DNA from 3 places in the Fusibacter sp. QWL-12 genome. Region 3 is predicted to be linked to each of the others. Evidence: riboswitches for the same ligand, from Rfam matches in the RefSeq annotation. Region 3 holds a riboswitch; each other region holds the start of a gene.

What was found. Region 3 has a riboswitch for cobalamin ahead of AC4PID_RS11560 (DUF4430 domain-containing protein). Riboswitches for the same ligand answer to the same signal wherever they lie in the genome.
Region 1: another riboswitch for cobalamin. It lies ahead of cobT (nicotinate-nucleotide--dimethylbenzimidazole phosphoribosyltransferase); the one in region 3 lies ahead of AC4PID_RS11560 (DUF4430 domain-containing protein).
Region 2: another riboswitch for cobalamin. It lies ahead of cbiQ (cobalt ECF transporter T component CbiQ); the one in region 3 lies ahead of AC4PID_RS11560 (DUF4430 domain-containing protein).

What each region holds. Positions count from the first base shown of each region.
Region 1 is NZ_CM178745.1:729,162-734,613, reverse strand. It holds gene AC4PID_RS03960 (branched-chain amino acid aminotransferase) at 1-925, shown strand, start outside; gene AC4PID_RS03955 (RluA family pseudouridine synthase) at 1,048-1,716, opposite strand; gene AC4PID_RS03950 (hypothetical protein) at 1,995-2,402, shown strand; gene AC4PID_RS03945 (glycerophosphodiester phosphodiesterase) at 2,407-3,138, opposite strand; gene cobT (nicotinate-nucleotide--dimethylbenzimidazole phosphoribosyltransferase) at 3,205-4,260, opposite strand; cobalamin riboswitch at 4,400-4,571, opposite strand; gene AC4PID_RS03935 (pyridoxal phosphate-dependent aminotransferase) at 4,687-5,452, shown strand, end outside.
Region 2 is NZ_CM178745.1:1,923,937-1,929,388, reverse strand. It holds gene AC4PID_RS09430 (methyl-accepting chemotaxis protein) at 1-1,060, opposite strand, end outside; gene AC4PID_RS09425 (Na-translocating system protein MpsC family protein) at 1,178-1,579, opposite strand; cobalamin riboswitch at 1,780-1,962, shown strand; gene cbiQ (cobalt ECF transporter T component CbiQ) at 2,114-2,998, shown strand; gene AC4PID_RS09415 (energy-coupling factor ABC transporter ATP-binding protein) at 3,000-3,842, shown strand; gene AC4PID_RS09410 (energy-coupling factor ABC transporter permease) at 3,858-4,610, shown strand; gene AC4PID_RS09405 (energy-coupling factor ABC transporter substrate-binding protein) at 4,610-4,936, shown strand; gene AC4PID_RS09400 (kanamycin nucleotidyltransferase C-terminal domain-containing protein) at 5,025-5,452, opposite strand, start outside.
Region 3 is NZ_CM178745.1:2,370,388-2,375,839, reverse strand. It holds gene AC4PID_RS11570 (putative ABC transporter permease) at 1-348, opposite strand, end outside; gene AC4PID_RS11565 (hypothetical protein) at 518-1,021, opposite strand; gene AC4PID_RS11560 (DUF4430 domain-containing protein) at 1,021-1,416, opposite strand; cobalamin riboswitch at 1,549-1,717, opposite strand; gene AC4PID_RS11555 (B3/B4 domain-containing protein) at 1,744-2,427, opposite strand; gene AC4PID_RS11550 (GNAT family N-acetyltransferase) at 2,424-3,002, opposite strand; gene AC4PID_RS11545 (Na+/H+ antiporter NhaC family protein) at 3,099-4,433, shown strand; gene AC4PID_RS11540 (GGDEF domain-containing protein) at 4,460-5,452, opposite strand, start outside.

The DNA.
Region 1 (5,452 bases), 1.6 Mb from region 3:
TGGGAAACTAGTTGAAGACAATATGATTACAATTAGTGAAGCGTCTACAGCAATCCATTATGGACAACAATGCTTCGAAGGTTTAAAAGCGTATAGAACACCCAATGGTGACGTGCAGTTGTTTAGACCTGATGAAAACGCATTGCGTATGATCAGAAGCTGTCGTCGTGTGATGATGCCTGAAGTACCAGTTGAGAAATTTATCGATGCTTGTATGCAAGTTGTAAAAGCGAACATGGACTTTGTACCGCCATATGGTACTGGTGCAACCTTATACTTAAGACCTTACGTGATCGGTGTCGGTCACAACTTAGGCGTTAAGTCAGCTCCAGAATTCATGTTTGGTGTGTTTGCAGTACCTGTAGGTCCATACTTTAAAGGTGGTATGGCACCAGTTAACTTTACTATTGCAGATATGGACAGAGCAGCACCTTTTGGTACTGGCGCAGCTAAAGTAGGGGGTAACTACGCAGGTAGTATGTTACCAAACTATGAAGCTAAAAAGAGAGGCTTTGCAGATTGTATTTATCTCGATCCTAAAACGCATAGTAAGATCGAGGAAGTTGGTGCAGCGAATTTCTTTGGAATCACAAAAGATGGAAAATTCATTACACCAGATTCGCCTTCAATCTTACCAAGTATCACCAAATACTCTTTGATGTATTTGGCTGAAAATTATCTTAAGATGCCAGTTGAAGAAAGAGATTGCTATATCGATCAAATCGATGAGTTTGTTGAAGCGGGTGCTTGTGGTACTGCAGCTGTAATTACACCAATTGGTGGTATTGATTACAAAGGAAAACTTCATGTATTCCATAGCGAAACTGAGGTTGGTCCAATCACTAAAAAACTCTATGATACGCTTGTAGGTATTCAATTTGGGGAAATTGAAGCACCTGAAGGTTGGATCTATAAAGTAGAGTAATCGTATAGTAATGTAATTAAAAAATCTAGCAATCAATTTGATTGCTAGATTTTTTTCAGTAACAGGATTGTTGTCTCATAAGTTTTTTGACACAATATGCTAAATCAAATGAGAAATGAACTTTATTTAATTTTCCAGATGCCTAAGAAAGGTGGTTGAGAGGTGAAGTGGTAGTTGATGCCGAAAGCAGAGAAAATTAACTCACTTGACCAAAGTGCGATTGAAAGGCCATATGCCTTTGATTGCTTTGCACCATACTTTTCATCTCCTAGTATTGGGTGCCCAACATGTGCAAGCTGTGCTCTAATTTGATGCTTTCTACCGGTATGAAGTGTAACACACAAATCACACAAAGATCCCTCAGCAAGTTTATAATGACTCTTTACCTCGTAATCTAAGATAGCAGTTTTAGTGCCAATTGCCGACTCATCTACAATTTTAGATACATTTACAGAACTGTCGTATAATATTTGATGTGTTAAGCCTTTGATGTCTTCTGTAACGTGTCCTTCAACCCTTGCAGTATAACGCTTAATCACACATCTCGATGCAAATAGATCATTTAATGTTCGCGTGGCGTTAGGGGTTTTGGCAAATACCACAAGACCTCCCGTATGGCGATCCAATCTATGCACCAAACCAAGATAAGGATCTTCGATACCACATCCGAATTCTAAGTAATCTTTTACTTGATCGTATAGATTGAGTCCACCCTTTTTGTCACGCTGTGTAGGTAGATTTTGTGGCTTTTCGACGACGATAATGTGTTTATCTTCAAAAAGTGGTTTCATAAACGCTCCTTTTGTGGTTAACATAATGATAAAAATAATCTGAATTGGGTATATATTAATATTGATGATACCACGTTTTGATAGGTTAAAACAAGGCTTTAAGTAAAGGGGCTGATTTTGTGTCGATAAATCCTGTGGGTTCTTCTAATGGGGTTCTGATAAATGGGAATAAACAGATTAAAAAAGCACCCTCTAGCGAAGTGCCTAATATAAGCGGGTCGCAAGCTAGTAATAACTTTAGTGGTAAGGTTGTGAAGTATGTATCACCTGAAAATAGAATGGATCGTCTAATAGAAATCTATGGTGAAAAAGCATTAAAGCAAATGGGTGTTATTGAATGTAGTACTTGTAGCTCAAGAACCTATGTGGATGGTTCTGACGATGCGGGCGTTTCCTTTAAATCGCCAACGCATGTTTCGCCCGAAGCTTCTTTCCAAGCGGTTGCATCACATGAACAAGAGCATGTCACAAGAGAAAGAGCGAATGCAGATGCTAATGATGCAACGGTTGTCAGACAAAGTGTTCAGATTTTTACAAGTGTTTGCCCAGAGTGTGGAAGAAGATATGCGTCTGGTGGGGTAACAAAAACCACCACAATGAGTGATGGTCAGGAAAACAAATATAATAATGATCAAAATAAGTCTGGAAAAACGACTAGTGGTAATTTACTAGAAGCTTTGATTTAGTTTGCTAGTTATTATTTCTAAGCTCGATCATGACATCGGGCATATCGGTGATAATACCTTCTATACCGTATTGGATTAAACCCTTTGCAACAGTAGGGTCATTAATCGTATACGCATTAAGAAGAAGTGTATGCTGCTTGATTTCACCTAACATTCTATTGGTTAAAGACTGATAAGCTGGGTGATAATAATCGGCATTTAATCTTTTAGTATACTCCCACGGTGCAACCATTGCGCTTGCAGTTAAGATACCCGTTTGTGCTTCAGGATCTAGCGCTTTGATTTTGAGTAACGCATAATGATCAAATGAAGAGTAGATCAATTGTGATTTTGGCAAATAACGATTGCAGAGTGATAGGGTTTGTGTCTCAATATTAGGATAAAAATCACTGCCTGCTTTAAATTCAACATTTAGAATGGTAGCTTTCCCAGTTTCTTGATCAAATGTTTTTATAAGCTCAAGCACTTCTTGTAGCGTAGGTATTTGATCGTATTGATTTTTAAATTGGACTTTCAGTTGCTTTAATTCTGCAAGTGTGAAATCAAAGATATTGCCATTTACACCACACATTCTATCAAGTGTAAAATCATGAAAAACGATGATTTCACCATCCTTTGAATAATGAATGTCAAGCTCCAGACCGTCTGCTCCCATTTCAAGCGCTTTTCGAAATGAAGTTAACGTATTTTCAGCATAATAGGCTTTTGCACCTCTGTGTCCAAATATCTTAGTCATATGATCCCTCCAAATTAGTCATCTTTTTTTTATTATAATATGAATTGATCAAAATGACCATTTAGATTATACAACTGCAATTCCAGCTTCCTCAAAAGTTATCATATCATTATTCATCGCACATGCTGACTCAATTAGACCAAACGCTAGAACTGCACCACTGCCTTCACCTAAACGCATGTTCATGTGAAGATAGGGCTTAAGACCGAGTAACTCAGTAGCCAAACTTGCACTTTTTTCTTCAGAAGCATGTGAGGCAAAAAGGAAAGCGACTACATCTGGGTTTATTTTTTTTGCGATTAAGGCCGAAACGGTTGATATATAGCCATCTACAACTACTGGTACACGATAGATAGCGCCTCCGAGCATGATTCCGGTCATACCGGCAATATCATATCCACCAAGTGCAGCCAATAACTCTATTGGGTTTTCCAGTTGTGACTTTGATTTTGATTCGATGGCACGTCTAATGACAGATGCCTTATGTGATAGCTTTTCAATTGGAAAGTTCGCACCAACGCCTGTGATTTCTTCAGGTGATTTACCACTTAAGACAGAGAGAAGAGCAGTGGAAGGCGTTGTATTCCCAATTCCCATTTCGCCTGTTGCAATAAGATTATGACCCTCTTCTTTTGCAATCCGTACCATTTCAATACCAATTTGGATTGCCTCTAGAGCTTGCTCCGTAGTCATAGCATCTGATTTAGCGATATTGTTAGTTCCGTTAGCTATTCTTCTATCAATGAGAGAGGGATGTTTTTCTTGAAAATTAATCCCGATATCTACAGCATATACAGTTGTACTGGTATGCTTCGCCAATGCACCTACACCTGTTACCCCTTTAGCAATGTTAAGGGATTGAACCCATGTGACAATTGGAGGTGCTGATGCTATATCTTCTTCACAGACACCATGATCGGCACACATGACGATGACTGCTTTCTTTTCAATTGTAGGTCTTTCGGTTTTATAGATCCCAGACAATTGAACTGCGATTTCTTCAAGAGCACCTAGTGAGCCTTGTGGTTTGACCAGTTGATCGACACGTTGACGTGTAGCGGTCATCTTTTCCATACAGAGTGGTTGGATTTTTTGTTTTAATTCGTTTGTAAAAGCTTTCATAAATGGCCTCCAAAAATAATTTTTTAGGGGCAATAAAGTGAGTCTGAACTGAATTCAACAGAAAAAAAAGCCCATTACCTCAATGTAAGTTTATCATTTAGAATAAACTTATCCCTTGGGTAATGAACTTTACCGTCGTCCATTGATTCAACTACAGGCAGGTCTCCTGGCTCAACATCAATGCGTATCGCGCCTTCCCAGTTTCCCAGTGGCATATGCGATCGCTCCGTCTTACAGTGATGGGTTCGCTTAGGACTTTCACCTAATTCCCTATTCTCCAATTTATTGGCACCTATAACATTTACATTCTAGCGTAGAATGAGAGACAAGTCAATTTATAAAATTATTTTAATCCTTATTAAAAAATTGCATAAGCACAATTTCATGTTATAATAGTATAGGAAAATAGATAAGGAGGCGTTAATCATGATTTCAAAAGAGGTACGCGAGAATTTACAGAATGCGTCTTGGATCAGAAGAATGTTTGTTGAGGGGAGCAAGCTCAAGGCGCAATTTGGCGAAGACAACGTTTATGACTATAGCTTAGGAAATCCCTATTTTGAACCCCCTAAATCAGTTACTGATAAGTTGAAAAGTGTTGTAAACGCTGACACACCAGGTGCACATAGATATATGGATAATGCAGGCTTTCCTGAAGTTAGACAAAAGGTAGCGGATGCAATCAATAGAGATATCGATCAGCCAATTGCAAAGGAGCATGTCCTTATGACTGTTGGCGCAGCAGGTGGAATCAACGTACTTCTGCGAACGGTTATGGATGCTGGAGATGAAGTGATTATATTTGCGCCTTATTTTGCTGAGTACATTTTTTATATTAATAATCACAATGGTGTTCCAGTCATCTTAAAAACGGATGAAAAGACATTTGAACCAGATTTAGAGGCATTCAAGTCTGTCATCACGGAAAAAACACGTGCGGTAATTATTAATTCACCGAATAACCCTACTGGTGTCATCTATTCAGAAGAGACCCTTAAAGGGATTGGACGCGTATTAACTGAGGCTGAAGAAAAATTTGGTAGAGAAATATACTTGATTTCTGATGAACCATACAAAGCGCTTGTATATGATGGTGTTGTTGTTCCAAACATTCACAACTACTTCAGACACTCTGTAATGGTAAATTCTTATTCTAAATCACTTGGACTTGCTGGCGAGAGAATTGGTTATA
Region 2 (5,452 bases), 450 kb from region 3:
CTCTATTTGCAATCTCCATTGAATTCATATTACCTTCTTCAGCTTGATTTACTAATGTTTCTGAGAAGTTTCTAATTTGTATACCTGATGAACTTATCTCTTCTATGGCTGCAGATGTTTCTTCCATACCCGCTGCAATTTCCTGTGTTGACGAGTTTACATTTTGCACTTGAGCGTTAATTTCCTCAACTGTTGCACTTAATTCTTGGCTTGTAGAAGTTACTTCCATACTGTTTCTATTTATGGTTGTAAGTAGCGTCTTAAGCTTACCTGTCATTTCATCAAATGCTTTCGCAAGTTGACCCACTTCATCTTTTCTACTCGTGAACGCTTCATTTTGACTTTGCCTAAAGTCACCTTCTCTTAAGTATTCAGCTTGTTTGACTGTTTCTTTAAGACCTCTGACGATATTTCTAGTAATTAATAATCCAATAAAAATGGCTAAAAAAATGCTCGCTGCGGTTAAAATAAATGTAGTCGTTCTACCCATTATCATATAAGCATCACTGTTATCTTTAAGCTCTATTGCAATTTGGTTATTCATATCCTTTAGATCTGCTAAATCATTTTCTGTTTGCTCTCTGAGCTCTGCAGCCGTTTCGTTAAGCTTAATAGCTTGACTGTATTTTTTTTGTGATACCAATGAGATGATTTCCTCACGGTATTGTCTGTAGGCAGTGTTTGAAGATTTAAAGGCTTCTAGTAGCGCAAGCTCGTCCTCATGTGGGTTGCTGGCTTCATATTCTTCAATTAAATCATTGTTCTCTGTAGCAATACGATTTAGTGTCTGAGTGACGTCGCTAATGATACTATCTACATTACCAAGCTGAGATTTATAAAGTAGCTCCCCCATTTCAAAATGAGCTTCTGCTTGGTTAAGCTGAATTTTCCCTAGAATCGCGTTTGGAATTAGCCTCTCTGAATATAGTTCTTCCAAATAACCGTCCACTTTTTGTGTCACCATCATCCCTACGACTCCTACTACAGCAGTAATAATCGCAACTAAAATAAAACCAGAAATAATTTTTGTGCCCGTTTTTAAATTGTTAAACCCCTTCATAAATTTTCCTCCCTCATTTTTTATAACAAAAAAACCGACCTTAAATATGTCATATGACATATTAAGATCGGTTTTACTTTTCAGCCAGATAATTATCTCTCTTTTAGTCCAACCAAGCTATTCGTTCAAATCACTTTGATGCATAATTTTCATTTTATATACAAAAATATCATTTAAGAAATCAACTTCTAATTTATAGAAACTAAATTGAAACTGATCGTTGATTTTATTTAAAAATTTATACTCCGTATTCAAACAATCTCTTTGATAAAAGCTAGTAAATACTTCAATCGCTTCATCTCCAAAATTCTCAATTAAATAGCGTTCGTATTCAGTGACAACCCCCTGTAATACCACGTGAAGCTCTTCTTCATAATATTTTATATATATATTCTTAGGGCCCTTTCCGTTGATACTTTTTATTATGTCTGTAAACGCCTTTAGAAACCTGCTTTTATCATCATTCGAAAAAATCAACTCATCACCACATGAATAAATTATTACAATATACAATTTCATTATAAAACTAAAACCATTTATTTGCAAGTATACTTGCGGAAGTTAATTTATTCTTCATTTTTTTGTAAATAATTCCCTAGAATTCACCTTCACAATTGAATCATTTTAATTAACTCAGGAAATTGGGGGATTCAAACACAACTAAAATTATTTTTAATTTCAATTGATATTTTCTTATCAACCCATTATAATTAGAGTCGTAATTAAAAATAGAAATAGGTGCAGTAGGTTTTTCTACTGTTAAAAGGAAAGTGGAGTGTAAATCTCCCACGGTCTCGCCGCTGTAATAGAAGAGTCTTTTCCGTAGTGCCACTGGGTAACTGGGAAGGTGGAAAAGATGTTGATGCTTAAGTCAGAATGCCTGCCATTTCTTGTATCTGTAAACTCTACGAAGATATAGAGGAGATACACGGTTGAAGTGCGCCTATTCTGGGCATCTGAAAACCTTGTTGCTATGAGCTTTGATGACATGGCCTCTCGAATTCGTTTCGAGAGGTCTTTTTGATTTTAATTTATTATGAAAGCAGGAATCAAATGAAACTCATCGCATTATCATATATCTTGATCATGATTATGATCATCTTCGCAAACGTCCTAAAATCAGCAAAGACGCAAGGTAAAAAACATCATCATCACGGTGAATCGCTCTCAATCGATTACTATGCCTATCAATCGGGATTAAAACACTGGCACCCAGTACTAAAGTCAGTTCTTTCAATCTCACTTCTGTTGATGGGAATCGGATTCGATTCTGCGCTGGTCTCCACGATGATCTTGGTGACAGCGATGTTTCTTGTGGTCGTTATCGGCAAACTGAGTCTGGTTCAGTATTTGAGAGTTCTTTCAATTCCGATAACTTTCATACTTCTGAGTCTATTGACGATTAGTGTCGATTATAGCACGCTGGTGCCTTCCGGTTTATCGGTCAGATTTTTGAGTGGGTATCTCTATACAAATCTTGATCTTCTGAAAGCAGCTGGATTATTGGGATTAAAAATGTTTGCAGCCATTAGCTGTTTGCAGATGTTGGCGCTTACTACGCCATCTTCAGAGGTAATCTTAGTACTAAAAAAGTGTCATCTTCCAAGCTTGATCATAGAGCTGATGGCACTGACTTATAGGTTTATTTTCATACTACTAGACGTTACGATGCGTATGAAAAATGCTGCTGAGTCGAGGAATGGTTATGTCGACTATAAAGCCTCCCTGAGGACGTTTAGTCAAATCGCAGCTGGGCTACTCATTCAATCTATTAAAAAGGCCAATCAATACTATATTGCAATGGAATCCAGATGTTATGAAGGTGAATACCATTACTACGAGGAAGAAAGGTACTTTAATCCTAAGCTTTTAGCAACAGTATCTGTTCTCGTCAGTTTCATTTTCATGGTAGGGCTAAATTCATACTTAAGGGGATAAAATGCGCACTGAAACCATACTTGAAGTCAAACAGTTAAAATATACCTATGGCAGCGGTACGAATGCTTTAAACGGCATTGACCTCATCATTAGTGAAGGCGAAAAAATCGCCGTTATCGGCGCCAATGGTTCTGGAAAATCTACCTTCTTTTTAAATATAAATGGGGTTTATTCGCCTGACGAAGGGTCGATCCTTTATCGCGGAACTGAGCTTAATAAGGGCAGTCTTAAAAATCTTAGAAAGCACATCGGCATCGTTTTCCAAGATGCAGATAACCAGATCATTGCGTCCACCGTACGTTCGGAAGTCGGTTTTGGACCTATGAATTTAAAGCTGTCTCGTTCAGAGGTAACTCAGCGCGTTGACGCTGCACTTGAAACTCTAAACCTGACCGAACTTTCAGATCGCCCACCTCATTATCTAAGTGGTGGTGAAAAGAAACGTGTCACGATAGCAGGCATTCTATCGATGCATCCTGAAGTCATCATATTTGATGAACCCACTGCCTCTCTTGATCCTGTCGGCAGTCAAATGCTCGAAAGCCTACTTCACGATCTAAATGCTTCGGGTAAAACCTTGATCTTGTCCACTCATGATATTGAGTTTGCCTATCGCTGGGCAGATCGAGTGGTGGTGTTTGACAAGGGACAAATCATAGGTGATGGTACTGCTCTTGAGATTTTCAAGAACGATGCGCTTTTAAAAAGAGCCAATCTCGTAAAGCCAAGCCTGCTAGCTGTTTATGAGGCAATGGTAGAAGCTTCCCTTCTACCTGCTAATGATGATTATCCAAGAACCTCTGAAGCGCTAAAAGCGCTGATTAAAAATTACACCAATATTTGATAGGGAGGACACATCATGAATTTGAAACAAAAAACGATCTTTATGGTCAGTATCGCCATTGCTTTCATCGTCGGCTTTGTACCAGTTTCAAATGCAATGCATATTATGGAAGGTTATCTACCACCAATGTATTGTATCCTATGGGGCGCAATTACACTGCCATTCTTAGTACTGGGTTATCTATCTATAAAGAAAACGGTTAACAACGATCGCAAATCAATCACACTCATCGCTATGTCCGGTGCGTTTATTTTTGTCATTTCATCGTTAAAAATCCCCTCAGTTACAGGTAGTTGTTCGCATATGACAGGAACAGGCCTAGGTGCGATCCTCTTTGGTCCAACTGCTGTAAGTGTACTTGGCGTAATTGTACTCATTTTTCAAGCAATTCTACTTGCACACGGCGGCTTGACGTCACTGGGTGCAAACACATTTTCAATGGCGATCGCAGGGCCTTTTTTAACCTATGCCGTCTATGTGATCTGTCGCAAACTCAAAGTCGGCAAGCATATGAGCGTGTTTTTAGCTGCAGCTTTAGGTGATCTTTTCACTTACTGCATCACAAGCTTACAACTTGCGCTTGCTTATCCTTCAGAATCTGGTGGCTTTCTGGTTTCAGGCGCAAAATTCCTTGCAGTTTTCGCTCCGACTCAAATCCCACTGGCAATTATCGAAGGCATCCTCAGTGTCTTAATCATCATGGCGCTTGAAACTTATGCAAAATCTGAGCTTAAGGGCATTGGATTTATAAAGGTAGGTGAAGAGTGATGAAAAAAACAAAGTTAAAGGTCGTTTTATTGCTCTCCCTCGTTCTAATCATCGCGATTGTTCCACTTTTCCTCGTAAAAGGCGCTGAATTTGGTGGTTCTGATGATGCAGGCAGTCAGGTGGTCTCTGAAATTACAGGTACTGAATACGAACCCTGGTTCACCCCGGTTATGGAAAGATGGATCGATGGCGAACTGCCTGGAGAAGTCGAAAGCTTACTTTTCTGTGTTCAAACGGGTATCGGTGTTGGGATCATCGCCTTTTTCTTAGGACGATTTGTAGAGAGAACAAAACAAGAAAAAATGAGAGCTATGGAAGATCAATAGTGACTACTAATTAATAACTACTAATTAGCATATATAAAAAGTGAGCTGATATTAATCTCAGCTCACTTTTTTATATCATAATCATAATTTAAAGCCCTAAGAACTGTCTCAGCGCCAGTTCGTCATTCAATATTCTTAAAGCAACGCCATTTTCCTTTAAAAGCGCTTCTAAGGCTATTTGATGTGCCTTTGCAGCTAGACCAAAATTGACCAAATCATCTGAACGATAGGCTGCGACTAGATTAGGGAGAACACTTAAGTCTAGCCCTGCTCTATCAAGCGTTGGCGTTAACTCAATATCCATCTCAACAGCGACAAACAAACAAGTCTGTGCATCGTTGATCTCAACTGCACGACCAATCTTATTATAGGAATTAATGAGTTCCTCATAAAAGTCTATAAAACAATCTTTAAATGGATGTGTCGTTTTCTTAGACTCAAAATAACGCTTTGTAGCTTCAAACAACTGAATGATGTCTGATTTTATTATTTCTATTTCATTTGATACAAACACCG
Region 3 (5,452 bases):
AAGTGCAACTCGACCTTTAATATTAAATCGATGCTCCGTATAATTCCACCATCTCGTCTTGAAAAGCACTTCCATACCATAAGATGTCACATATTCCCATACAGATGCTACAAGAGCTATGTAAATCATTGTCAAACCGGTTTCAAACTTTGAAAACGCCTCAATATACGGGATAACCCAATCTATAGAAAGTATGATCGTTACCACTGCAAATCCATAGATCGGAATAATTGGTCCCCTCAAAAAACCTCGATTGACTATTTTTTTATTCTTTATCGAAACATAAGATGTTTCCCAAATCCATCCAATCAATGAATACGCTAAAAATAAGAAAGCTATTCTTTGCAAATTATCACACTCCATTACTGTTCACTATTAACTCTAATATAACATACTTATGACACTATCAGAATAGTCTAGATACAAACTTAAAAGCATCTCTCTACTAGCATTCAATCAGCAACTAAAATTTTTGCGAGTATAAATCATAAAAAAAGAAACCCGTAGGGGTTTCTTCTTATGCAACATGCATTTTCTCTTTTGCAAAACCTATCGTTTTCACCATTGGCTTATACAATACGAGCATAATGATAAAATTTGAAGTGCCATGAACGATATCAAATGGAATACCTGAAATCCAATATGGAATAGCATAACTGATACCATAAAACAGCGATTCAAACAACGCAAAAAATAATCCAAATGTAAAACCATAAATAGCCGATAAAATCGCATAGCCATACTCTGACTTCAGTGTACGACTGATAATATGTGTTAATATCACTAAAGTCGGCCACAAAATGTAATAGCCTAAAAGCCACGTTCCAAACCCATAGATGAGAATTTCTGTGGTAACAAAAACAGCTACGACCATTAGGGTTCTCTTATAGCCAAATAACACTGTGTAAAGTATCATTAAAAAGGTTACAATTTCAACATTTGGTACAACACTAAGAACAAATTTCCCCGCTGTCAAGGAAGCGGATAAAATAGCAATTAGTGTAATATCTTTTGCTCTCATTAGAAGTTACGTAACTCAAATCTATAGACATCGCCATCGGTTACAGGTACATCCTTGACACCCACCATAGCGTCTTCACCATTGATTAATACATGGTAATACTCGCTTGTACTATCAGCCTTATAACCTTCAAAACCAACAACCATTGGACCAAATGATGAATCTTCTGACTCAAATTTAACTTGATCCTTCACTTCATTTAATAAGTCGTATAAGAATGCTGCATCCGTATCGAAGTTGTATGTTTTATCTATGCCTTGTGATTCTACATAAATTTCAACTGTAACTGATTTTTCGCCAGCTTTAGCATCTGGACCGAAAAATTGATTGTAACCAAACAATGCAACTACTGCTAGTAAAACAACTAAACCAATTAATACTACCTTCTTATTCATATCCTTCTCCTTTAATTTCAAAGCGTTTTCGCCTTGATTTTACCACAAGCAAGATTGTGGCTAAATAAAAAACTCACTTCCTTGAGATAGGAAATGAGTTGAAATTCGACTCTTTCCATCCCACCCCCAGGGGAATAAAGCGATCTATGGGCAGGTCTACCGGCTTAGCTTCATTCGCAACTCACCCTTCCCGCTTGCGCAGTGGTAATATGAGTCTTGTCAGCATCACGGTTGCTGGGACAGCTCGAGCATTCTCGATTCCCTATTAAGTCTTTCGACACCGCATAAATTTACATTGTATATCATGAACATTATAAAAAAATACCACTAAAATTGCAACTCTTTTTTAGCATCCATAATTTCCTTACAGTAAATCTTGGCACTCGCATAGTCTATCAATAATTGCTCAGCATCATTTAACGCGCCACTCAGATCAAACGTTTCATCAAAGCCAAAGAGACTCATGACAATTTTTTTTGTTTTGAGTTCTACATTGGTTTTAGACGAATCAGAAGTTGTAGAGCCAAATGGGCCATTTTCATCGGAAAATATGGGTAATCCTGCTAAATTTAATTCTTGATTACCAAGGCTTAGATAGCTCTCTCCCTCTCGTCCTGCTCTAAGAGTGATATCTTCGCCTAGTTTGTCGTAATCAAAGGTGCCCACTGGGCAAACCTGTGTCATTGAAATCAAATTTGATAGATCGACTATATTATTAATAAAATCAAGTCCTTCACCTTTAAGTATTCTTCGTAATAGCTTTTCACATGATAATCGATAACGAGTAGGGTCTTTACCGAAAGCTCGATAAGCAGCTCTACCAGCTTTGATTGGCTCAAGTTGACTGATTTGATCCACTTTCATAGATTTCTGTAAAGCTTCAAACGCCGTAAACATGTATGTCTTAAGTCGCTCATCATCGCTTGTCGTTATCACATCAGCTACTAAAATCCCGAGTTTGAATCCAGTAATCTTCTCAGTGTAAGATGGATCTATTTTTAGGGTTTTCATTGAAATCCTCCTTTGAAGTCGTTCCACATAACGTGAACACTTTCATGTACCTCGATTTCCTTATACCCTTGCTCCTTATACATGTTTAATGTGCCTCTATACTGCTTTTGAAACTCGTTAGATACAAATGGCATGCCTAACATCCCGTCATATCCAAGCGCTTTATAATGCGCTACAGCTGCAGACAAGAGCTGTCTGGCAATTCCTTTATTACGATAATCTGGATGAATAATAAAGCACATGGTACAAGCGACTTTTTGATCCTTTACGATAGGTTTTATGTCCTCTTCAATTCTGATATAAGCGCTTGAATCATTAGCATTGAGCCATCCAACACATTTGTCTTCATCATACGCTAAGAAGCCTTGCATTGAGCCTTCTTTAATGGACATAATCGCTTCACTTCTATTTAAGTTACCACTGCGCATCATCCATTCATCTTGGTCTGCTTTTGTATGATAGTATCTGCAGTAGCAGGTTGACCATTCAGGTGCATGTCCAAACTTTAAATGATCAATATAGTCAACAAAAATATGACTTTGGGAAGGGTTCATAAATTCTACACGAATCGCCATTATAACCTCCATTGAAAACAAGTATGAGTAACGATATAATAAATATATCACATCTTAAACAAAATCGGACGAAGAAACTACAAATGGAGCTCAAATATGAACACGACTATAAAATCCTACAGCTATATTGGTTTACTTTTATTTTTCGTTGCAGTATCAATTGTATTAGGTGTTCCCATGTATCTTGGTATGGCGACAACTTGTGCGGTTGGTTATCTTTTTTTAAGTCGCAAACGCATATTGCCAAAGCTAATCATACATAACACTAAGTCGGTTTCGAAGACAATGCTCTTAATGTTTCTCATCAGTATTACGCTTCCAGTGCTTATGGCTTCAGGCGCACTCCCTACCGCCATCTATTACGCGACACAATGGATGGTTGGACAAAATTTACTTCTAGCAGGTTTTATCATATCCTTTATTTTATCAATGATTTTAGGTTCAGCGATTGGAACATTAACCATAACACTACCGCTATTTTCATCTATTGCATTACAGGAAGGTGTCTTTTACCCATTAATGATCGGCGCACTACTTTCAGGAGTATATATTGGCGATCGATGTTCACCACTTTCCTCTGGTCTACATTTACTCTCAAATGTCACTGAAACCGACTATAAAAAAAATATGTGGGTATTACTCGTTAGTGCACTGGTTCCATTCGTCATAACGACAATTTTCTTTTTCTTTAAAGGCCAAAGCGCTGTGATTACAAGTGATTTAATTGCAGCCAATGAGAACTTAAAGCAAATTTTTAACATCTCTATTTTCAGGCTCATCCCTTTAGGGGTATTGATTTTACTCTTACTTTTAAACCAACCTATTACAAGGGTGCTTACAATCGTTTTTGCGATCAGTCTAATATTATCCATTCAAACTTTAGGTTCAGTAACAGAGATTATAAAGACCTTATATCATGGATTTTCTTCGACTTCTGCAACGGTTGCTTATTTAAAGACATCTGGCTTCAAACAGATGCTAAACGTTATTCTAGTCATATTTTTCTCAGGTATTTTTAATAGCTTACTTGAAGCTGACAGCTTAATGAAGCCTATCATTGATCCCTTTGTTCCTAAAAAACCTTCAAAAATAAAATTGATGTTTAACACCGGTTTATTGAGCATCGTTTTAAGCATGGTGACTTGCAGCCAAGCGATGACCTCTATGGTCACGGGAAAATATATGGCACCACACTTTGATGCCCAAGGTGTCAAACGCGAGTTTCTAGTGATGCTTACAGCAAATCTAGGGCTAAACATCGTCGCTTTGATTCCTTGGAATGTTAATGGTATTATGATTAAGCAGCTTACTAGCGTCTCGCCTCTTGATTATTTACCCTATTCCTTCTTCATTTTGATTTTAACCCTATTTTCACTCCTACTTTATCCAATTATTTTGGCTTTGTTGAAGGAAAAAAACCGACTTGATTAAATTGATAATATTAAACGTCCATCTCATTATTCTGAGTGGACGTTTTTTTTAGTTTCCATTAGACTTCTAAAAGCAGGTGACTCTTTATTTTTATTGTAATACATATTCCGCTCAGCACTTTGGATAATGGTTGCCATATCCATTCCTTGAAGTAGTTTTGTATCCACACCAAACGCAACGGACAGATGAATGCCTTTTATCTGTTTCATTGAAACGTTGGCTCTAAGCCTTTCAATTAGATGCAAGGCTTCAGAAGTATCAGTGTGTGTAAGTAATATAACAAATTCATCCCCACCTAATCTAGCAATGATTTCATCTGATCGACAGACTTCTTTAAACGAATCAGAAATCTTAATCAAAAGTTCATCACCAGACTGATGTCCGAAATAGTCATTGATGAGCTTAAGACCATTTACATCGGCAAAAATAATAGAAATCGGAAGATTTCTTGGAACATCTAACCTTTTTAACTCTTCTTCAAAAAATCTACGGTTATAGAGATTCGTTAATGAATCGTGATAGCTAAGGTACTCTAAGTTTTGCTCAAGCTGATATCGCTCAGTTATATCCCTAATTAAAAAATGTACCACTTGCTTTTCATCTATTTCGATTTGAGTCATTTTAACTTCAGTTAGAATTGATTCTCCTGATTTTTTTTGCATCCACCATTGATGAATTTTATGTCTCTGATGATTTGAAAGCACTAAAGCATCTTTTAGTAAGCCAAAAGTTTCTTCAACCTCTTTGCTGATTAACGATTTAATAGGTTTTCCTATTAAGTCTTCAAATGAAGAATACCCCAATAGCTCAACCATACTTTTGTTGCAATTGACAATCATCCAATCCTGCATCAGTAGGATTGCATCAGCGGATTCATCAAAGAGTTTTTTGAATGTCGCTTCACTCTCTATTAACCGATCATTGGTCATTTTCAACTTTTTGTTCGCATCATACAGTAGCTTCGTTCTTTGAGAAACTTTTTCCTCAAGTTCTTCATTAAAGGTAGTGATTTTATCTTT